DNA from 4 places in the Streptococcus hillyeri genome. Region 2 is predicted to be linked to each of the others. Evidence: predicted binding sites of a transcription regulator. Region 2 holds the regulator's gene; each other region holds the start of a gene.

Region 1 (5,858 bases), 150 kb from region 2:
ATGAATATTGAGTTAACTAGTGGGAATGCAGCTCCAAGCCAAAATTCATGGTAGTAACCTTCCTTGTGTGTGAGATGAGTGTAATTTAAACGGTTAATAACTGATCCATTATGTGGCAATGAATCCAAACCGTAACAAGAAATGTTTACCATACGGTGAAGGACATCTGCACTAATACCTTGTTTAAGGAAACGAGGCGCAAATACATTCAATGAAATTGCCTCACCACCTGATGCCGAACCAGTAATACCTGCGACCAAGTTAGTCGCGATAGCTAATTGAATGAGTGGTGGACCAGGAATTTTATCCAAATTCGCAACAAGATAATCAAACCCAGGTGCAACTGCTACAACACCACCAAAACCAACGACTGCTGCAACATTCATGATTGACTTCATGGTTGAATTCACACCATCAGCCATTGTGTTTCGGAAATTCACGAATTTATTGAAGTAAAGTGCAAAACAAACAAGGCAGCCTAAAGTTAATGAAAGATATGGTGCCACATCAAACACATTCATTGCTACAATCAACACAATTGAAGGTGTCAAAGCCTTAATAAAATCCAACGTTGTGGTTTTCTTGTCCATAGCTTTCATCGCTAGAATTTGAGAAGCAGCTTCCATCTTGTGACCACTCTTTTCAAATCCTTCGCCACGATTCTCATTTCTCTTGAGCATCCACCAAATATACCAAGCCCCAAAGAGAATAGAAACACCCGCAGCAATAATCCCTAGAACAGGTGCAGCCGTTGGTTTAGTTCCTAATGACTCCATTGGAATCAAGTTTTGAATAGCAGGTGAACCAGGTAAAATTGCAGTCCACATTGAACCACCATAAACTGATACTGCTATGATAAAATGCCATGGAATGTCTAGTTCTTTAAAAATACGGAAACAGATTGGCGCAATGGTGAAGATAACGACAAATCCACTAACACCACCAAAGGAAAGAATAGCTGTAATAAGTGACAGACCCATCAATACCCAGAATTTAGCATTTTTGCCGCCTTTTCGCATTGACCACTCAGCGATTTTATTGGCAATATCTTGTGCAGCGCCTGAATCACCCAGCATAGAGCCAAGAACAGTTGCTGGTAAGAAGATCAAGAAATTACTTTTCGCAAAACCAGCAAATGACTCAGCGTATTCACCTGTCAACGTCTCTGTCAGTGGCAATCCTGATAAGAAAATAACAACGACTGCCGCAACCGGTCCCAATACTAAAATTGGAATCTGTTTAAATGATCCCCAAATGAGGAAGAATAGCGCTAAGAGTATCCCTAGCAAACTGATAAATCCACTATCCATAGTCATGAACTCCTTTTTAATGACTAATGTCAGCTAACATTAGTGTAGTGTAGTCAACGTAACACCATTCTTGTAAAGACGCTAGCTTTCTCAACAAGATGAGGTTACAACATATTATGATAATAAGTTGCAGTCCTTATATTTCATGTTAATATGATAACGCATTCATAAGTTTTTGTTCAATGTATCACAAACTAGACTTTCAACCTTTTTCTGTCTTTATTTTTAGTCTCTGTAACAAAACCTAAAATACGAAACACATTAAGCTTATCTTCTTTTTTTGACCCTACTCTTCTTTAAATGTAGTATAATTAGTCTAAAGAATATTAAAGCCGAAAGGAAAAACCTATGATTGATGCACTACTTGCTCAGGATATCGTCAACCGGATGAAACATATTATTCAACAAGAATTGAATTTCTTTTCGACAGAGGGGATTATCATTGCCAGTACCGACCCTAGCAGGATTGGTCAACAAAATCATCAAGGCGCACAATTTGTTCTCGAAGCCAATCAAGCCATCGTTATCGAATACGATGATCAGTACAAGGGAGCAAAACAAGGCATCAATCTACCTGTTGCTATTGACCACCAAATGGTTGGAGTCATTGGAATAACTGGTAAAAAAGAGGAGGTTTCACAATATGGTGAAATCATCAAAGAAATGACCGAAGTTCTCATCCTAAACAATATGGCCAAAGAAGTTGTTTACAATCGAAGAAATGCTCACTCCCATATCCTTACGATTATTCAAGATAATGATTCAGCAGAAAATCAGCGATCATTAGATATGGTATATGGTATCGACATAGACAATCAGTATTACACGGCCATTGCTGGCCTCCCACTGAATAGTCCCAGCGATTACTTTTTTGAGCAACAAAGCCACTTCTATCTCGATTTAGAAAATCTACTTAGTAAGGATAAACGTACCATTTTTGAAATGCGTGGAAACCTTTTTCTAGCTCTTCTCCCCACGCAAAAATCACAAAAAGTGACAACAACCATCCAACAAATCTGTCAACTTCTTGAACAAAAATACCATATTACACTGATTTTTGGAGCTGGAACTCCTGGAAAAGGACATGGCGAGCTTAAAAAAAGCATTGATCAGGCCAAAACTGCTTTAAGTTGGAACAAACATTTTTCACATCAACAAACCTTAGCTTTCACTGATATGGCTTATGGTTTAGTTTTACACGATGTAAATGCCGGCAACAAATCGTATTTTCTAAACAATCTTTTTAATGACCTTCCCAAGCAAGACATTGAACACATGTTGTCACTGCTTGATACTTACGAATCATGCAATGGCAGCATTAAACAATGTGCGGAAACCTTATTCATTCATAAAAACACCGTCCAATACCAACTCAATAAAATAACCGATTTAACCGGTTATGATCCTCGTGTTTTATCGGATTTTTTCACCTTGAAATTGGCTTCAATCCTCTATAAACTTCAAGATTAGTCCTCTAACTAATAAAAACAACATCAAATAAAGGAGATTTCTATGACTAACACTCTCATCACACAACCTCATCTCGGTGTCGGTACTTGGTTTTTAGGCGAAAGTCCCCACAAAGAAAAAGAGGAAATTGCCGCGTTACAGTACGCCTTATCAAATGGTGTAACTATCGTTGATACTGCAGAAATGTATGGCAATGGCAGAGCCGAAACGTTAGTTGGCAAAGCCATCCAGCCATTTCAACGTGACAAGATTCACCTTGTGTCAAAAGTCTTGCCTTCAAATGCTAATGCTAAACGGTTAGAAGCTAGCCTTGACGCTTCTCTAAGTCGTTTGAAAACGGACTATCTTGACCTTTACCTTTATCATTGGCGAGGTAATACCCCACTGAATGAAACAATTGACATGCTCGAACAAATGAAAAAGAAAGGGAAAATACTGAACTGGGGAGTGTCTAATTTTGATTTAGAAGATATGCAAGAGCTGCTTGAATTACCAGATGGTAAACAGTGTGCAACCAATCAAGTTCTCTACCATCTAGGTTCAAGAGGAATTGAATACGCTTTAAAACCCTTTCAAGATGCTCATCAGATACCGACTATGGCATACTGCCCGTTAGCTCAGGCAGGTGATTTGAATCGTCGCCTTTTGACCAACCAAGATTTGCAAGCGTTAGCAGCAGATTTAAAACTAAACTGTTACCAGTTGTTGCTCTGCTTTACCCTTGCTCAGAAAAACATGGTATCCATTCCTAGAAGCGGCAAACTAGAGCACATGAAACAATTAGTAGCTTGCCAACAGATAACATTAACCCCAAAACAGTTGGACCTTTTAAACCAGCTATTTCCAGCACCACGTCATCGAGTTGCTTTAGACATGGAGTAATCTTAAAAAGCTAGGAATGATTTCCCAGCTTTTTCTTGTATTGGCATCTCAAGTATTGCTCCTACATGTTGAGCATTGGTCATGAGCTATACTAGTCCATTTCATCGGTCTTACCACATCCCCATTGCTTTTTGCATCATTAGACTGACAACAGTTATGGCTATCCAACAAGTGGCACCAACACCGATGGCTTGACCGCCTGTTTTGACTAATGTGATGATGTCTGTATTTAAGCCAATAGCTCCCATAGCCATGACGATAAAGAATTTTGATAAGATTTTGAATTGGTCAAAGAGTTCTACTGTCATTCCCAGACTACTAACTACGGTTGTTAACAGCGAAGCAAGTAGGAAATAAAGGAGAAACATCGGAAAAGATCGCTTAAAACTAAAAGTTGACTGAGCAGCTCCGCCATTTTTCAAAACCTGATAACTTCGATAAAAAGACAAGCCTAGTGTAATTGGAATAATGGCTAAGGTACGGGTTAATTTGACAATAGTTGCCCCATCTAGGGCGTTGCTACCGTGAATCGCGTCCCAAGCTGTCGCTGTCGCCGTCACAGAAGAGGTATCATTGACTGCCGTTCCCGCAAATAGGGCAAAACCTTCATTGGACAGCCCAAGCACCTCTCCCAGCGTTGGAAAAGTAAGCGCAGCTAAGATATTGAACAGGAAGATGACGGAGATCGCCTTAGCCACTTCTTCATCTTTGGCTTCGATAACTGGCGCTGTCGCGGCAATAGCAGAGCCTCCGCAGATAGAAGAGCCCACACCGACTAGAGTTGTGGTATTCACATCCAGTTTGAGCCACTTCTGCAAGACATAGGCGGTGAGTAGTGCAGTTACGATGGTGCTGATGATAATTGGTAACGACGTTAATCCAACAGCCCAGACTTGGGAAAGGTTCAGGCCAAAGCCTAAGAGTACCACAGCTGTCTGTAGCAGGTATTTTGATGTAAAAGTGATTCCTAAACGGGTCTTTTCTCGGTTTTGGTGGACACGTCCTACTAGCATACCAAGAAAAATCGCAAAAACAGGTGCCCCAACTAAAGGAAGCCACTTCCCAAACAACCAAGCTGGTATAGCAAGTCCGATACAAAGTAACAAGCCAGGTAATTTTTTCTGTAGTCCAAACATATATTCTCCTTATCTTGTGACCATTATAGACTTTTTTAAAGCCGTTGTAAAACGACAAAAGAATGGAACTCATCCACTCTTTTTGATTGATGTGCCATTGGTGACTAGCGTGTTTTCGCTTCAGCGGCTTGTAAAATGTCCACGATTTGGTCATAAGTCTCAGCAATATAGGTTGGAATGGCTGTGCTTTCGTTGACCAACTGAATCGGATTAAACCAAATCGTATCAATCCCAGCATTGCTACCGCCTTGAATATCTGCTGAAAGACTATCTCCAATCATGACAGCTTTTGGCGCTTCAAACCCGTCTACCTGCTCTGCTATGGTTTCAAAAAACGCCTTGTCAGGTTTATGGTGGCCAACTTCATCAGAAATGAAAATCTTCTCAAAGTACGGGGCAAGTCCTGAATGGGCTAAGCGACCTTTTTGGATAAAGGTCACCCCATTGGTTGCTCCAAAAAGACGGTAGCCCTGCTGGCACAAGGTCGCCAAAAACTCTGGAACCCCATCAAACACCTGTCCCTGCTGACTGAGGTGGTGCTGGTAACGTTCAGCCATGTAAGCACCGTCCACCTCTTGATTGAAGCGAGCAAATAACTTAGCAAAGCGCGTGCGGATGAGGTCGGGCTTACTGATTTTCCCAGCAGCTAAATCCTCCCACATAGCCTTATTCATCGGTACATAGTAATCTTTATAAGATTGAATATCAGTCACACCAGCTTCGGTTAATAATGCTTCTAAAGCCACATCCTCAGCCGCACCAAAATCAAGAAGCGTGTGATCAAGGTCGAAGAGTAGAAAGTTGTAAGGCATCATTATACCTCTCATGTATGTAATTGGATTTATTATACCATATAATTTAATACTTAACAAAAATCAAAAATTACTTTTTATTTCTTTCTTAAAAGTGCGGACGCTCAAAAGGTTTGGGGAACCTTTTGAGGTGGGAAATAGAGTTGACAAAGTCAATATCAAAACCTCCTACGGAGTTTCATTGCTAGATTTGAGCTTATCTCTATCGCAGTAGATGATTTGCTGTACTTGTCGACTACTCGACAGCG
Region 2 (5,858 bases):
CAATCTTAGTGTCAATTATGCATGCTAATAACGAGACTGGGACCATTCATCCCATTTCTGAAATTGGTCAAGTTTTGGCTGACCATCAGGCTGTTTTTCATGTTGATGCTGTGCAAACGGTTGGAAAAATCGAAGTCCTTCCTGAAGAATGGCATGTTGATTTCTTGTCTGCCTCTGCCCATAAATTTCATGGACCTAAGGGCGTCGGATTGCTGTTTGCCAAAGAACACTACTTCGATAAGTTGTTACACGGAGGCGACCAAGAAGAGAAACGCCGTGCTTCTACCGAAAATATGATTTCCCTAGCTGGTATGGCAACTGCCCTTAGTGAAAGTATCAACCATGTGGAAGAGAATTATCAGCATATCAGCGATGTCCGTCAAGCCTTTTTAAATGAATTATCAGGATTAGACTACTATATCAATGCTGGCTCAGAGACGCTTCCTCATGTCTTAAACATCGGTTTTCCCAATGGAAATAACGGACTTCTTCTCACCCTACTGGATTTGGCTAGCTTTGCTGTGTCCACTGGCTCTGCTTGCACAGCTGGCGCCGTTACACCGAGTCATGTGCTAACAAGTTACTACGGACCAGAATCGCCTAAACTTCGCGAATCTATCCGAATTAGTTTTGGAGAACAAAATACAGTTGAGGAAGCTCAGCTTTTAGCACAAAAATTAAAAGAATTATTAACATAAACTCTAAAAATAGGAAAGGAACTGAACTTGGTCTGTGCCACGGTTGTATAAATCAAATTCTGATAACTTATTATGGCATTTGAAAAAGAAATCCACTTGACTGACTGTCGCTTCTCATATGCGATTAGTCCAAATATTAAAAAATACACCCTACGTGACACCACTTTTATGCAAAATAAAGTTGGGAACTACGAGCTAAATCGTCTTTTAGAAATCGTTCCAAACTCTGGCGAAGGGTTCCCATTAAAAATCACTATCAACAAAGAATTAACAGCATTTAAACTGACGATTACAGATAAGTCTGGACTTCGTCTTGTCAATATCTTTAAAAAGGAAGAACACAAAATTCTCCAAGATAAATTCTACTTCCTAATGGATAGCTTAGTTGAGCGTGATATTTTTACCAAAACTGAGATTTAATACTCATTCAAAATCAAAATGGTACATTGTTAACATTTTTAGGAATTGTTCCTCAGCTGGTGAGAGGCGAAAGCGCTCCCCTAGAGACTGGACAAAAGCTCGAATTTTAGTTTTTCTCTTAACATTTGAACAATAGTAAATGGTTTAGAATCAACGTTTCTTAACGACGTTAATCTAAGCCATTTACTATTTTTAAAACGTTTTGCCAGCCTCTTTTACCACAACGGAAAACTCCCAATCTCAGGGACTTTGTCACCTTGATTACTGTCGCCTCCAATCGGAAAGCTGGAGAAAAAATACTTTTTAATACTTAACCAAATTCAAAAATTACTTTTGTTTTTTTCTTAAAAGTGCGGACGCTCCAAAGGTCTGGGAGACCTTTGGAGGTGGGAAATAGAGTTGATAAAGTCAACATCAAAACCTCCTTTTCCGTATGGACAGTGGTTTTGCGACGCCAAAACTCTATGATGTGATCGAAGACAGTGCCAATACTATCTCTTCAAACTCAAGAACAATACGGTGTTGAGTCGTTTGGGGGATTTGTCTCTTCCTAGCCTTGAAGATGAGGAGTTAACAATTCTTCCTCATGCTTCTTACTCCGAGGCTTTCTATCAAGCGGGTTCTTGGCGCTCTTGTCGTCATGTCTGCCAATTCTCTCATCGAAAAGAGGGGGAATTGCTTTATGATGTTGTCTCTCTGGTTACCAATATGACTGGTGGAAGCAGTGAAGAGCACTTTCAACTCTACCGTCAGCGTGGGCAAGCAGAAAACTTTATTAAAGAGATGAAACACGGCTTTTTTGGTGATAAGACAGACAGTTCTACTATGCTCAAAAATAAAGTTCGGATGATGTTGAGTTGCATCGCCTGCAACCTTTTCCTTTATATGAAACATCTTGTTGGTGGAGGTGTGGAGAGATTAACCATTAAACGTTTTCGTCAACTGTATGTGGCGATTGCTGGAAAATGTGTTCAAACTGCTAGAAAACAGATCCTGAAATTGTCACAGTTGTATGCTTATCAAGAGCAGTTTAGGAGCCTATTTCATTGCATTTCCAACTTGAATCTCCGATTACCTGTCGTTGTTCAGGCGGGAAGGCAGTTACTCGACGGATAAGATGACCTATTTTTTAAAATCGATGAGCGCACCAAGGGGGAAGCCTGCCCTTTTTTAGAAAATAGGAACTGGTTCTCCTATTTCACCGAGTCTTAACGATAATAAAACGTTAAAATCCTCAGAGAAATGATTAGGGGTGGTTCTCAGTTCTAAGGATTTTTTGTTATGTTGGAGAATCTTGAAGAAGGTGTGAATAATTCAGGTTAAACGCTTGTGTAGCAATAGGTAGTCTACCTCCTATAAAATCATCTTATTCCCATTCACTTTCTCTTTCATACTCATCCAATCATGGCTACAATCCAAGCTATTTGGGATTACATTGGATAACATATCCTTTTAAAATAGTATTTATTTTGTCTTTTTAGAAACTGTTTTGTTGATTTTTTCACAAAGTTTCATTATAATAAAAGGTATCATAAGCATGAAAAAGAGGGGCATTATCCTCAACTATTTTAGAAAGAGACTATTATATGTTAGAAAAAAATATTCCAAATGCTACTGCTAAGCGTCTTGCCTTATACTATCGTATTTTCAAACGCCTAAATGCAGATAACGTTGTCAAAGCTAGTTCTCAACAAATCGCGGACGCGATGGGGATTGATCCTGCTACTGTTCGTCGTGACTTTTCTTATTTTGGTGAACTCGGACGTCGTGGGTTTGGTTACGATACACAAAAATTGATGAATTTCTTTGCGGAACTCCTAGGTGATCACTCGACAACAAATGTTATGTTGATTGGGGTCGGAAATATCGGGCGTGCCTTGTTACACTACCGCTTCCATGACCGTAACAAAATGCAAATTGCTCTTGCTTTTGATACCGATGATAACGAATTAGTCGGTACAAAGACAAGTGATGGTATTCCCATTTACGGCATCTCTAGCCTAAAAGAGCACCTTGCTGAAACACCTATTGAAACTGCTATTTTAACGGTTCCTTCGACTAAAGCGCAGGAAGTCGCTGATATCTTGGTTGAAGCTGGTATCCGAGGTATTTTAAGCTTTTCACCAGTCAATTTACAAGTTCCTAAAGATGTCATTGTGCAATATGTTGACCTAACGAGTGAACTTCAAACCCTACTTTACTTTATGAATAATTAACCCCACTAAAAAACTGAGGAGAAAGACTTGACTCCTCGGTTCTTTTTTTATATTATCAGATTACTTGTTTTTATAAGTTATCGTTATTTCAGTCTCTATTTGATAAACTTGATAAGTATAATACTCATTCGAGATGAAATAGCAATAGCTCCAAGCAAAGTGAGTAGATTTAATGAGTGAAAAGATGAGAAAGGAAATTGTTATGTCAAAACAACCTATTATCGGTATCGCTGCCAATCAACGTCAAGTCGAAATGGATACCTTGCCTTGGTCTTATGTGCCATCAGGTTTTCCAAATGCTATTATTGAAGCAGGTGGAATGCCTTTAATCCTTCCAATCAATAAGCCTGAAATGGCTAAGCAGTATGTGACAATGATTGATAAACTCATTTTAACTGGGGGGCAAAATGTCACTCCTGATTTTTATAATGAGGAAAAAGATCCAAATGCTGAGGATGACTATCTCCTTGAACGGGATGAATTTGAAATTGCTCTCATAAAAGAAGCTATTGCTCAAGGTAAACCTATTTTTGCAGTCTGCCGTGGCATGCAACTGATGAATGTAGTATTAGGGGGAACTCTCCATCAAAATATCAAAAACCACTGGCAAACAGAGGATTCTGATATCACGACTCAATCTATGGAAGTTGTTGACAAAAGCATCTTTTCGGATATCTATGATAACAATGGGATGATTAATTCTTATCACCGTCAAGCGATCAAAGATTTAGCACCTGATTTGAAAGTTATTGTTAGATCTCCAGAAGATGGCATTATTGAAGCTGTTGAATCAACTAATCCTAATATGCGTTATATAGGGGTTCAATGGCACCCAGAATTATTGATTTATAGCGATAAAGAGCACAGCAAGAAGCTCTTTGATTTCCTTGTTAATCACTTCTAAATACTGTCTGTTTCCTCACGAAAACTGAAATAGGTATTTCTACCAACAATAAGATGGTCTAGAAAAACGACACCTAAATCATCACAACAACGCTTGATTTTATCGGTAAACTGAAAATCATTTTCACTAGGTTCTATGACTCCTGATGGGTGATTATGAACCACAATTAATGATGTTGCCATATGCTTACAGGCATAATGGAGAATTTCTCTAGGCTCTGCAACTGATCGTCTCACTGTTCCTATAAAAATTGTTTTTTGGGCAATGAGGCGATTTTGCGTATCAAGATACAAAGCGACTAAGTGCTCCTGCTTTTTATCCCCTAGCTCCAACATCATACGTTTAGCCAATCGTTCACTAGACATAATGCGCTCTTGTTTTTCGATTTCTGCAGTTTGAATACGGCTAGCTAATTCTATCATAGCCTTGAGTTCAATAGACTTCACGCGACCAATCCCTGACAACTCTTGGAGCTCTTCAAGGGAAAGCTGGCGTAAGTCCGCTAAACTATTGAGACGATTTAAAATAGAATTCGCCAAAGAAAGCACATGCTCCTTCTTTGTTCCCGTTCTTAGACAAATAGCAAGCAGTTCTTGATTACTGAGGTGCTCTGCTCCTTCTGTTATTAATCGCTCCCTGGGAAGCATGGCCTGTTCTTTAAATTGAATACTGTACATGATGACCTCCTATATTATTATTCGTAGCGCCAGCAAAAAAAGACCTCAATTGAAGTCTTTTTTTATTATTCTTAGGAACAAGCTGGGCAGATACCATAAATTAAGAATTGTTTTTTAGTCACCTTATAACCCGTTTTTTGCTCTGCTTGTTTTACCAAAAGCGACGTATCCGCATCCAAAAAATCTGTAATCGAACCGCAAACCTCACAAACCACATGGAGATGCTCATGCCCCATAAAGTCAAAATAAGTGGTGTTGTCATTACTTACCTTAACCTCAGACACAAATCCTTCCTCAATCAAAATCTTCAAATTATTATAAACAGTTGCTAAACTCATGTGAGTGTACTTGTCTTGTAAGTCATGAAAAATTTGTTCTGCACTAGGATGATGGTGAGCTTCAATCATGTAGGCAATGATTGCTTTACGCGTTTCTGTCAGACGAATCTGTTTTTCTTTCAAGTGCGCTAAGACATGGTCGTAAGTTTCTTGATGATCTGGGTGAACCGAAATGTGAAACAAACCTTAAAATCCTCTCAATAATCTAATATACCTATTATACACTAAAATGTTGGTATCTACCACAGTAAAAAAATAGGAGACTAGGATATCGGAATCCCAGCCTCTTAAAAGGGGAGACTAATTATCTTATCTGTCCTGTTAGCAAAAAAGATAACTAAAAACAATATACAACTAAAAGAACCAGTCATTGTCATCTTTTACAGGTTCTGCTTCTTTTCTCTTCCTTGGTCCAGTACCATAGCGTTCTTTTTCAATATCTTCCTTATAAGGAAGGAAAATAGCCAACACAATATAGAGGAAGAGCCCAAAACCAAAGGAGAAATACATAAAAATCGCTGTCAAAATTCGGGCTAGGGATACATCCCAATGAAACTTATCCGACAAACCAGCTAACACGCCACTGATAAATCGGCCTTCACGTT
Region 3 (5,858 bases), 940 kb from region 2:
TGAATGAGTTCCCAGAATTGATTGACCCAAATACAGGTCAGTCGTTGATGAACCGTACCATTTTGATTGCAAACACGTCTAATATGCCCGTAGCGGCACGTGAAGCATCTATTTATACAGGTATTACCATTGCAGAATACTTCCGTGATATGGGCTACAATGTGGCAATCATGGCTGACTCAACTTCTCGTTGGGCAGAAGCGCTTCGTGAAATGTCAGGACGTTTGGAAGAAATGCCTGGTGACGAAGGGTACCCTGCCTATCTTGGTAGCCGTATTGCGGAATACTATGAACGTGCAGGTAAAGTGATTTCACTTGGTAGCACAGGGCGTGAAGGGTCTGTGACGGCTATCGGTGCGGTATCACCTCCAGGGGGGGATATTTCCGAGCCTGTTACGCAAAATACGCTTCGTATCGTTAAAGTGTTCTGGGGCTTGGACGCTCTCTTGGCACAAAAACGTCATTTCCCATCAATGAACTGGTTGTCATCTTACTCGCTTTATTCAGATGAAATTGGTGAGTATCTTGATGAGAAGCTTGGAACAAACTGGTCTGAAAAAGTGACGCATGCCATGAAAACTCTTCAAGAAGAGTCAGAATTGGAAGAAATCGTGCGTTTGGTTGGTCTTGATTCGTTATCAGATAAAGACAAGATTACCATGTTGATTGCTCGTATGATCCGTGAAGATTACCTTCAACAAAATGCCTTTGATGAGATAGATACCTTTACATCATACGCGAAACAGTCACTCATGCTTGACTTGATTAGTAATTTTGAAAAAGAAGCGCGTAAAGCGTTAGAGCTAGGTGCCTACTACAATGAAATTTTATCAGGGACAGTTGCCTTGCGTGACCGCATTGCGCGTGCCAAGTATGTTGCTGAAAAAGACCTTGATCAGTTAGAAGCTCTGCTATTGTCAATCCCAGAAGAGCTTAAAGCTATCGTTGGGAAAGGAGGAATGACTGCCAATGATTAAAGAATACAAAACGGTCAGTGAAGTTGTCGGCCCTCTGATGATGGTCGAAGGTGTCGAGGGTATCAAGTTTGATGAACTGGTTGACATTCAAATTCAAGATGGTTCAACCCGTCGTGGTCAGGTCTTGGAAGTTCAAGAAGATAAGGCTGTTGTGCAGCTCTTTGAAAGTGCTGCAGGAATTAACTTGCGTGATACGAAAGTTCGTTTCCGTGGAAAACCGCTAGAACTTGCGGTGTCAGAGGATATGCTTGGGCGTGTCTTTGATGGGATGGGTAAAGTGAAAGATGGTGGTCCAGAGATTTTGGCGGAGCAAAGCCTTGATATCAATGGTCAAGCCATTAACCCAATTCGTCGTGACTATCCAGATGAATTTATCCAAACAGGTATTTCTGCTATTGACCATTTGAACACGCTGGTGCGTGGTCAGAAATTGCCAGTGTTCTCTGGTTCAGGTCTGCCTCACAAGGAATTGGCGGCGCAGATTGCCCGTCAAGCAACGGTACTTAATTCAGATGAGAAATTTGCCGTTGTCTTTGCAGCAATGGGGATTACCTTTGAGGAAGCCGAGTACTTCATGGAAGATTTCCGTAAGACAGGTGCCATTGAGCGTTCAGTCATGTTTATCAACTTGGCCAATGACCCAGCGATTGAGCGTATTGCCACACCGAAAATGGCTTTGACAACAGCTGAGTATTTGGCTTACGAAAAGGACATGCACGTTTTGGTTATCATGACAGACATGACGAACTACTGTGAAGCCCTTCGTGAGGTCTCAGCAGCTCGTCGTGAGGTTCCAGGTCGTCGTGGTTACCCAGGTTACCTTTATACTAACTTGTCAACGCTTTACGAGCGTGCAGGACGTTTGGTTGGTAAAAAAGGATCTGTGACTCAGATTCCAATTTTGACCATGCCAGAGGATGATATCACTCACCCAATTCCTGACTTGACTGGTTATATCACAGAAGGTCAGATTATCTTGGCGCGTGATTTGTACAATGCTGGTTACAAACCACCAATCAATGTGTTGCCATCTCTTTCTCGTTTGAAAGATAAAGGAACTGGTGAAGGCAAGACACGTGCTGACCATGCAGCAACCATGAACCAACTCTTTGCGGCCTATGCCCAAGGGAAACAGGTTAAGGAATTGGCAGTGGTGCTTGGGGAATCAGCTCTCTCTGAAACGGATAAATTATATGTGAAATTCACGACCCGTTTTGAGGAAGAATACATTAACCAAGGCTTCTATACCAACCGTAGCATCATTGATAGTTTAACCCTAGGTTGGGAACTCTTGTCAATCTTGCCACGAACGGAGTTGAAACGGATTAAGGACGATATGCTGGACGAATACCTTCCAAAAACGGAGGGCTAGTCTATGGCAAGACTTAATGTAAAACCGACTCGTATGGAGTTGTCAGTCTTGAAAAAACGATTGAAAACCTCTACCCGTGGTCACAAATTACTCAAGGATAAGCAAGATGAATTGATGCGTCGCTTTATTGACTTGATCAAGCAAAATAACCTGTTGCGTCAGTCAGTTGAAGAACGCTTGACGCGTGCGATGCAGGCTTTCGTCCTTGCCAAGTCAACCTTGTCAGAAAGTTTCATCGAGGAATCGTTTGCTTTGCCAACACAGGCTGTCAACTTACAGATTGATCAGAAGAATATCATGTCCGTGAATGTTCCTCAGCTACACGTCCAGTTACCTGAGAAGGCAAGTGAGTTCCAATACGGTTTCTTAAACTCCAATAGTGAAATGGATGATGCCATTGATACTTTCCAAACCATCAGTCAAGACTTGTTAGAATTGACAGAGATTGAAAAAACCTGTCAACTCTTAGCAGATGAAATCGAAAAGACGCGTCGTCGGGTTAATGCCTTGGAACACATGATTATTCCTCAGCTGAAAGAGACGATTGATTACATCCAGATGAAGCTGGAAGAAAATGAACGGAGTAACATTATCCGTATGATGAAAGTTAAAGATATTCAGTAAGGAGTGTTATGCCAAGAAGGGAGCAAGCGATTATCACAAACATGTGCTTGATTGAGGATGGTCAAGGCAACCTTGTCATGCAACGGCGAGATCCTAACCGTTATCGCTGGAGCGGCTGGTCTTTGCCTGGCGGACATGTTGAACATCAGGAGAGTCTTCATGATGCAGTCATCAGAGAGATTTTTGAAGAGACTGGATTGACGATTAGTCAGCCTAAACTTGTTGGTGTGAAGCACTGGCAGACTCAAAACGACGAGCGCTATTTAGTCTTTTGCTACAAGGCAAGTCACTATTCAGGAGAGTTACAGTCTTCTGAAGAAGGAGAAGTCGCGTGGATTTCTCGTCAGGAGTTGCCTCAGCTAGACCTTGCTTATGATATGCTGGCGATGCTCCGTCTCTTTGACGAAGAGAATCTTTCAGAATTTTATTACCCACCCGAAAAGGAAAACGGAGACTGGGTGAAACGCTTTTATTAAAAAATAGGACTGAGTACAGAGGTACTTGGTCTTTTTTGGTAAGATGGGAAGATGTCTTATATCTGAAGTGAATGTCTTCTGTGGGTATCTGCTACCGGTGAACCCAATAGCGATTCCCGAGCCTGATTATCGTGAGGTAGTGGGTTAATGAACATAGCGAGGATAAAACGCTTCTTTTGCCATAGTGGAATCCTAAGGTTTACCCAGAAAAAAACTATAACGCAAAATAGATTTAGATATAATGCTAAGAAAGCCCAGTAATGAAAACGCTTGCTGCAAAAAACAACAGATTTTTGAAAAAACATCAAAAAATTATTGTGAAACTATTTACAAACTTAAAATATATGCTATAATAAAACCATATCACAAATGTGAAAAACTTAACAAAGTTTTTTAAAAAAGGAGACAACATGGCGGGAAAAACAGTAACCCCTGAAGAAAAATTAGCAGTAGCACAAGCTCACGTTGATGAACTTGTTAAAAAAGGTCTAGTAGCCCTTGAAGAGTTCCGTAAACTTGATCAAGAACAAGTGGACTACATCGTTGCCAAAGCCTCAGTAGCTGCTTTAGATGCACATGGTATTCTTGCTGACCATGCGGTTCGTGAAACAGGACGTGGTGTTTTTGAAGATAAAGCAACTAAAAATTTGTTTGCATGTGAACACGTTGTAAATAATATGCGTCATCAAAAAACAGTTGGTATCATTGAAGAAGATGATGTTACTGGATTGACCTTGATTGCAGAACCTGTGGGAGTTGTTTGTGGAATCACGCCAACAACTAACCCTACATCAACTGCTATTTTCAAATCACTGATTGCTTTGAAAACACGTAATCCAATCGTTTTTGCTTTCCACCCATCAGCTCAAGAATCATCTGCTCATGCAGCGCAAATTGTACGTGACGCGGCTATTGCAGCTGGAGCTCCTGAAAACTGTGTCCAATGGATTGAAAAACCATCACTTGAAGCAACAAATGCGTTGATGAACCACGACGGTATTGCAACAATCCTCGCGACTGGTGGTAATGCTATGGTTAAAGCAGCTTACTCATGTGGTAAACCTGCACTTGGGGTAGGTGCTGGTAATGTCCCTGCCTATGTTGAAAAGTCAGCGAATATCCGTCAAGCAGCTCACGATATTGTCATGTCTAAATCGTTTGATAACGGTATGGTTTGTGCCTCTGAGCAAGCCGTTATTATTGATAAAGAAGTCTATGATGACTTTGTAGCAGAGTTCAAATCTTACCACACTTACTTTGTGAATAAAAAAGAAAAAGCGCTCCTTGAAGAATTCTGCTTTGGGGTGAAAGCTAACAGTAAAAACTGTGCTGGTGCGAAATTGAATCCAGACATTGTTGGTAAACCAGCAGCATGGATTGCAGAGCAAGCAGGATTCACCGTTCCAGAAGGAACAAATATTTTAGCAGCAGAGTGCGCTGAAGTAGGTGAGAAAGAGCCATTGACTCGTGAAAAACTGTCACCAGTTATTGCAGTATTGAAATCTGAATCAACAGAAGACGGTCTTGAAAAAGCGCGTCAAATGGTTGAATTCCACGGTCTCGGTCACTCAGCAGCTATTCATACTAATGATGAAGCCCTTGCAAAAGAATTTGGAACACGCGTTCGTGCTATCCGTGTCATCTGGAATTCGCCATCTACGTTTGGTGGTATCGGTGACGTTTACAATGCCTTCTTGCCATCATTGACATTAGGTTGTGGATCATACGGTCGCAACTCAGTTGGTGATAACGTTAGCGCTGTCAATCTCTTGAACATCAAAAAAGTAGGAAGACGTAGAAATAATATGCAATGGTTTAAAGTTCCTTCAAAAACATACTTCGAACGTGACTCTATCCAATACCTTCAAAAATGTCGTGACGTTGAACGTGTCATGATTGTTACAGATAAATCAATGGTAGAACTTGGCTTCTTAGATCGTATCCTTGAGCAATTGCACCTTCGTCGTAACCATGTAACTTATCAAATCTTTGCAGAAGTAGAACCAGATCCAGATATTACAACAGTTCAAAAAGGGACAGAATTGATGCGTCAATTCAAGCCAGATACTATTATTGCGCTTGGTGGTGGGTCACCAATGGACGCTGCCAAAGTGATGTGGCTCTTCTATGAACAACCAGAAGTGGACTTCCATGACTTGGTTCAAAAATTCATGGATATCCGTAAACGTGCCTTCAAATTCCCAGAACTTGGTAAGAAAACGAAATTTATCGCCATTCCAACAACTTCAGGTACAGGTTCAGAAGTGACACCATTTGCGGTTATTTCAGACAAAGCAAACAACCGTAAGTACCCAATTGCTGACTATTCATTGACACCTACAGTGGCAATTGTTGACCCGGCGCTTGTAATGACAGTTCCAGACTTTGTTGCGGCAGATACTGGTATGG
Region 4 (5,858 bases), 620 kb from region 2:
ATCGCAGTTTTTTATGCCTTGTTTGCTGAACCGAATACGTCGATACGTTCTTCAACAGCACCTTGAACAGCTTTGATACCTGGTGCCAAGAATTTACGTGGGTCGAAGAGTTTTTTCTTGTCGTATTCTGCTTCGTTTGCATCGTAGTTACGTGCAAATTCACGAGTTGCGTTTGAGAATGCGATTTGGCTCTCAGTGTTTACGTTGATTTTTGCAACACCAAGTTTGATTGCTGCAACGATTTGCTCATCAGGAATACCTGAACCACCGTGAAGAACGATTGGGAAACCTGGGATAGCGGCAGCCAATTTTTCAAGGTGATCAAGAGCAAGACCTTCCCAGTTTTCTGGGTATGGACCGTGGATGTTACCGATACCAGCTGCAAGGAAGTCAATTCCAGTTTCAACCATTGCTACTGCATCTTCGATTGGAGCAAGTTCACCTTTACCAATGATTCCATCTTCTTCACCACCGATAGTACCAACTTCAGCCTCAACTGAAATACCTTTAGCGTGAGCTTTTTCAACAACATCTTTAGCCAAGCGAAGGTTTTCTTCTACTGGAAGGTGTGATCCATCAAACATTACTGAAGTGTAACCAACTTCGATACACTCAAGAACGTCTTCGTAGTGACCATGGTCAAGGTGAATAGCAACTGGAACAGTGATGTTCATTGATTCTACAAGGTTAGCGATAAGTGATTGACACACTTTGTAACCACCCATGTATTTAGCAGCACCCATAGAAGTTTGGATAAGAACTGGAGCTTGTTTTGCTTCAGCGGCACGCAAGATAGCTTGTGTCCACTCAAGGTTGTTTGTGTTAAATCCGCCGACAGCGTAGCCGTTTTCACGAGCTGCTTGGACAAATTTTTCTGCTGAAACTAATGGCATTTCGAGCCTCCTAATATTTTTTTGGGTCACGCCCATTACTCGTTTATTTTATCACAAATCCTCTCATAAATCTAGTCTCATGTTAACTCCTTTAAAATATTCTTGCTTTTTTATGCTCAAAATTTAAAAGAGAGCCTAAGCTCTCCTAATGTTAGAAATTAGCATTGTCTGGGTCTGGTGCTGTTGTCAGGCCTGAGATGTTTTTGATAAACTCTGCATCTTCTTGACTGAGTTCGATGTCTGCAAAGTCCATGTTTTCTTTGATCCGTGCTTCATGAACGGATTTTGGTAATGGCAAGAAGCCTTCGTGCCATGACCAAGCAAGAGCCACTTGGGCAATGGTTTTGCCATATTTTTCAGCCAAGGCTTTCATGTCAGTATTCCCAAAAAGTTCTCCCTGTCCAAGAGGTCCCCAAGCTTCGATGACAATATCATGCTTACGGCAATATTCAACAACTTCCCCTTGGTAGCATCCTGGTGCTAAACGAATTTGGTTGACAGACGGAGTCACTTTAGCTGTTTTTGCTAGTGCTTCTAAGTGATGAACAAGGAAGTTGCTGACTCCGATTGATTTGACAAGACCTGCTTCTTTGGCTTCTTCCATGTAGCGCCATGCTTCTGCATTGGCTTCTTCCCAATTGTCACGGAAAGCTTTTGGATTTGGCCAATGGATAAGGTACAAGTCAATATAATCTAAGTCTAGTTTTTTCAGTGACGTTGCTAGCGCAGCTTTTGCCAAATCATAAGAATGGGAATCATTCCATAATTTTGTTGTGATGTAGAGTTCCTCACGTGGAATACCGCTGTCTTTAATGGCACGGCCAACACTTTCTTCATTGCCGTAGATAGCGGCCGTGTCAATGTGACGGTAACCAGCTTTGAGGGCGTCTAGTGTTGATTGGTAAGCTTCGTTGCCATCAGCAGCTTTAAAGGTTCCAAAGCCAAGGGCTGGAATTTTATGTCCGTCATTTAAGTTAAATACTGTTGTCATGATTTAATTCTCCTATTTTAAAATATCTAAGATATCTGCTACAATTTGTTCTTTATTGAGACGGTATCTATCATAAAGTTCGGCTTGTGGCACAACTTCTGTAAATTCACGAAGGGAGCCTTTGACTAAAACTTTCACCTCTGTCGGACCAAAGAAGCCTGCAATACGCTGACCAAAACCACCGTCTATTGAGCCATCTTCAAGTGTCACCACGAGTTCATGGTTGTCTTTCAAGCTTTCCAGAGTTTTTTCATCAAGACTTGCAATAAAGCGTGGATTGATGATAGTGGCAGTAATACCAGATTTTTCAAGTTCTGTTGCGACTTCTTTTCCTAATTGCAGGAATCCACCTAGGCCAAGAATGGCTACACGACTCCCTTTTTGAACAATATCATAGTTTGGAGTGGCAAATTCTTTTTTGACATGCTGCTCCTCCATATCTTGTTGTGCTGGAATGGAAATGACGACTGGATTTTCAGTCTGTTGACTAGCAAAGCGCAGCATTTCTTTCAATTCAGCAACATGGGCTGGCGCTAGATAAATGAGATTTGGGATGGTTGCCAACATAGCACGTTCAAAAGTTCCTTGGTGCGTACGGTCACTGTTGGTAATGGTAGAACCACGTACAATCAGAACTGCTGGAACCTTATTAATCGCTAAATCGTGAGAAATCTGGTCATAAGCACGCTGTAAAAACGTGGCACTGTGAAAAATATAAGGTTTAGCCCCAGCAGTGGCAAATCCAGTCGCCATACTGATATTATGTTGCTCTGCAATGCCTGAGTCCCAATAATGATCAGGATATTTGGCTTCGATACGACCTAGACCAAAGGCACCTGGAATCGCCGCATTCATAGCAAGAACAGGCTTACCAGCTTCGATTTCTTCCTCAAGAAAATCCACGATGGTTGATTCAAAAGTCGGCTTAGCTGGTGATTGTTTCAGAGGTTCTCCAGTTTCAACATTGAATGGAGAACGCCAGTGATTGGTCTGCTTATCTTTCAAAGCCCAGTCCACACCGTGTCCTTTTTCGGTGTGAATATGGAGCAATACAGGATGATTGGCATCTTTAACTTCTTCAAACAAACCAATTAAATCTGCTATGCTATGTCCATTTTCTAAATAATGATAGTCAAAACCAAAGGCTTTAAAGAGGTTATTGTTAGCTTGACCATTGGTTGCACGAAGTTCAGCTAAATGCGGGTAAAGACCGCCGTAATTTTTAGCAATAGACATTTCATTATCATTGAGGATCACAATGAGGTTACTGTTCAATTCCGCAGCATTATTAAGTCCTTCAAATGCCAAACCACCTGACATAGAACCGTCACCAATAACTGCGATGATATTCCCTTTTTCTCCCTTTATATCACGCGCTTTGGCAAGTCCTTCTGCTAGGGCAATGGATGTAGAGGTGTGACCAATGGTGAAAAAATCATGCTCACTTTCTTCTTGGTCTGTATAGGGAGTGATATCATGGAAGTGACCGTCCACAAAACCTTGTTTTCTTCCTGTTAAGATTTTATGAGGATAAGACTGATGACTGACATCCCAGACAATTTTATCCACAGGAGCATTGAAAACCTTGTGGAGAGCAATGGTCATCTCAACAACACCGAGATTGGGGCCAAAGTGTCCACCAACTTTACTGACTTTATTCACTAAAAGTTCTCTGATATCATTGGCTAAGTCTTCTAGTTCCGAAAGGCTGAGCTTTTTGACATCAGAAGGATTATTGACTTTATCCAACACTGTCATTTTCTTGTCCTTCCTTACGCCTAATATCATAATAGGCATCTGTACGTTCTTTTTCTGTTAGTCCTTGATTTTCAAGCTCAGATAACCGACGATGAATTTTAATTTTTTCAACTAAATAATGGTGTGTTTCCTGTAAATCGTGGATTTGCTGCTCTAAATCGCGCTTTGTTTTTTCAAGTAACTCTGTTGATAGTGTGTGATTATGAAATTCCGCCAAAATCTTACGAATATCTTCTAAAGACATACCAACACGGCGGTAATGGGCAATAGCTTTTAAGCGGTCAACGCTACGCTCATCAAATTCACGAAAGCCACGGTCATTTCTTGGAATGTCGACCATTCCCTCTTTTTCATAGAAACGAATGGCATGCGCAGAGATTCCTAATTGCTCTGAAATCGTTTTGATGCTAATCACGCTAGCCTCCTCTCAATTGTTTTTCAATAATTTTCTTGTCCCCATCATACCACTTTAGAGTAAGTCTAAGTCAAGAAAGAACCTAGTTCTTCTCCTTAGTAAGCACCACGAATGTGAGAATGGACTTCTTTCCAATAGAAGTCTGACAATCGTTCTAACTCTTGCGGGCTAAATGGCAGAGCTTCTAGGCTTTCAAGATTATTATCAACCTGCTTAATACTCTTAAAACCTGGGATAACGGCTGTAATCCCTTCTTGTTGCAAGAGCCATTTGAGTGATGCTGTCGCTAAACCACCGTGCTCTTTACCAATCCATTGTACTTGGTCAACCAGTTCAATCGCCTTGTCAAAAGGAAGACCACCAAAGGTTTCACCAACATTGAAAGCCGCGCCATCACGATTATAATGACGATGATCATTTTCTGGGAAGGTAGAGTTTTTACTGTATTTTCCTGTTAGAAGTCCGCTGGCAAGTGGGACACGTGCTAAAACACCAACATGTTTATCTTTGGCTAGTGCAATCATTTCCTTCACTGGTTTTTGGCGAAGCAAATTCACAATGACTTGTAAACTGCTAGCATTTGTATTTTCAAGGACAAATTTTCCTTGGTCATCTGTCTCAACACTGACCCCATAGTAGCGAATGAGTCCTTCTTTTTTCAAATCTTCAAGCACTGTAAAAACATCCGATTGGGTAAGAATCTCGGTTGTGGGACAATGAATTTGATAGAGGTCTATCGCATCCATCTGAAGATTACGCAAGCTTTCTTCCGCATACTGGCGAACCTTTTCATAAGTATAATTTTCAGGATTAGTAAAATCATCACGACGTCCAAATTTTGTGGCTACATAAACACGTTCGCTACGCTCTTTCAAGACCTGACCAATAATTTTCTCACTCCGTCCGCCACCGTAAACATCTGCAGTATCAAAAAAATTGACACCTCTATCAATTGCATGGTTAAGAGCAGATTTGGCATTTTCCTCAGTGACATCGCCCCAATCACCACCGAGCGCCCAAGTCCCAAAACTAACGGAACTAATTGACATATCTGTCGTCCCTAATGGTCTATACTTCATAACATTCTCCTTAGTTTGTTTTCTTCCTATCCTAACACCTTAGACTAGGTCTAAGTCAAGTAAAAAAGGGGAAATCCCCCCTTTTCATCACATCTAGGCTTCAAATCGTTTTTCACCATCAATATAGGTTGCAACTAAGTTTAACTCTTTATCAAGGACAATAAAGTCTGCGGCATATCCCGCGGTTAACTGACCACAAACATTGTCGATATTTACTGATTTTGCAGGAACAAGACTTGCCATTTTGATGGCGTCTGCTGGTGTTGCCAGACCCCATTTGACAACATTTTTAAGCCCATCTTTTAATTTCAAGATAGAACCTGCTAAGCTACCATTTGACTTGAGCCTAGCTGTGCCATTTTCCACAATAACCGGAAATTCACCGAGCATATAATCGCCATCTGGGCAACCGCCCGCACGCATACAGTCTGTAATGAGAGCAACATGGTCATAACCTTTTTGTTTCATGAGGATATCACCAGCTTCAGGTACTGAGTGATGTCCGTCACAAATCCACTCTGCATAAGTGTTTGGAATGTGATAAGCAGAGCCAACCATACCGAGTTCACGGTGCGTTAAACCACGCATCCCATTATAGACATGCACCCAGACAGACGCACCAGATTCAACAGCTGCCTTTGCCTGAGCATAAGTCGCATTAGAATGTCCTAGAGCAACTGTTACACCACGTTCTTTCATAGCCGTTACAAACTCAGCTACAC

Evidence for each region. Region 2 encodes Rex, which represses fermentation and respiration genes when NADH is low (regulators of the CRP and FNR family bind a similar motif). Its sites were predicted from a motif close to TTGTGAANTANTTCACAA; they were not measured.
Region 1: the regulator Rex is predicted to act here: its motif matches at 1,486-1,503, upstream of AB6M99_RS05585 (CdaR family transcriptional regulator).
Region 3: the regulator Rex is predicted to act here: its motif matches at 3,765-3,782, upstream of adhE (bifunctional acetaldehyde-CoA/alcohol dehydrogenase).
Region 4: the regulator Rex is predicted to act here: its motif matches at 933-950, upstream of AB6M99_RS09665 (class II fructose-bisphosphate aldolase).

The regions. Positions count from the first base shown of each region.
Region 1 is NZ_CP163513.1:1,194,017-1,199,874, forward strand. It holds gene AB6M99_RS05580 (GntP family permease) at 1-1,310, opposite strand, end outside; gene AB6M99_RS05585 (CdaR family transcriptional regulator) at 1,659-2,780, shown strand; gene AB6M99_RS05590 (aldo/keto reductase) at 2,823-3,662, shown strand; gene AB6M99_RS05595 (YeiH family protein) at 3,773-4,798, opposite strand; gene AB6M99_RS05600 (YjjG family noncanonical pyrimidine nucleotidase) at 4,903-5,610, opposite strand.
Region 2 is NZ_CP163513.1:1,348,576-1,354,433, forward strand. It holds gene AB6M99_RS06445 (cysteine desulfurase family protein) at 1-698, shown strand, start outside; gene AB6M99_RS06450 (DUF1831 domain-containing protein) at 771-1,118, shown strand; partial or broken gene AB6M99_RS06455 (transposase) at 1,540-2,234, shown strand; gene AB6M99_RS06460 (redox-sensing transcriptional repressor Rex) at 2,705-3,334, shown strand; gene AB6M99_RS06465 (gamma-glutamyl-gamma-aminobutyrate hydrolase family protein) at 3,537-4,238, shown strand; gene radC (DNA repair protein RadC) at 4,235-4,915, opposite strand; gene AB6M99_RS06475 (Fur family transcriptional regulator) at 4,987-5,436, opposite strand; gene AB6M99_RS06480 (PspC domain-containing protein) at 5,608-5,858, opposite strand, start outside.
Region 3 is NZ_CP163513.1:64,883-70,740, forward strand. It holds gene AB6M99_RS00340 (V-type ATP synthase subunit A) at 1-977, shown strand, start outside; gene AB6M99_RS00345 (V-type ATP synthase subunit B) at 964-2,349, shown strand; gene AB6M99_RS00350 (V-type ATP synthase subunit D) at 2,353-2,973, shown strand; gene AB6M99_RS00355 (8-oxo-dGTP diphosphatase) at 2,982-3,449, shown strand; gene adhE (bifunctional acetaldehyde-CoA/alcohol dehydrogenase) at 3,860-5,858, shown strand, end outside.
Region 4 is NZ_CP163513.1:1,970,616-1,976,473, forward strand. It holds gene AB6M99_RS09665 (class II fructose-bisphosphate aldolase) at 12-893, opposite strand; gene AB6M99_RS09670 (aldo/keto reductase) at 1,045-1,884, opposite strand; gene AB6M99_RS09675 (1-deoxy-D-xylulose-5-phosphate synthase) at 1,897-3,642, opposite strand; gene AB6M99_RS09680 (MerR family transcriptional regulator) at 3,626-4,057, opposite strand; gene AB6M99_RS09685 (aldo/keto reductase) at 4,153-5,136, opposite strand; gene nagA (N-acetylglucosamine-6-phosphate deacetylase) at 5,230-5,858, opposite strand, start outside.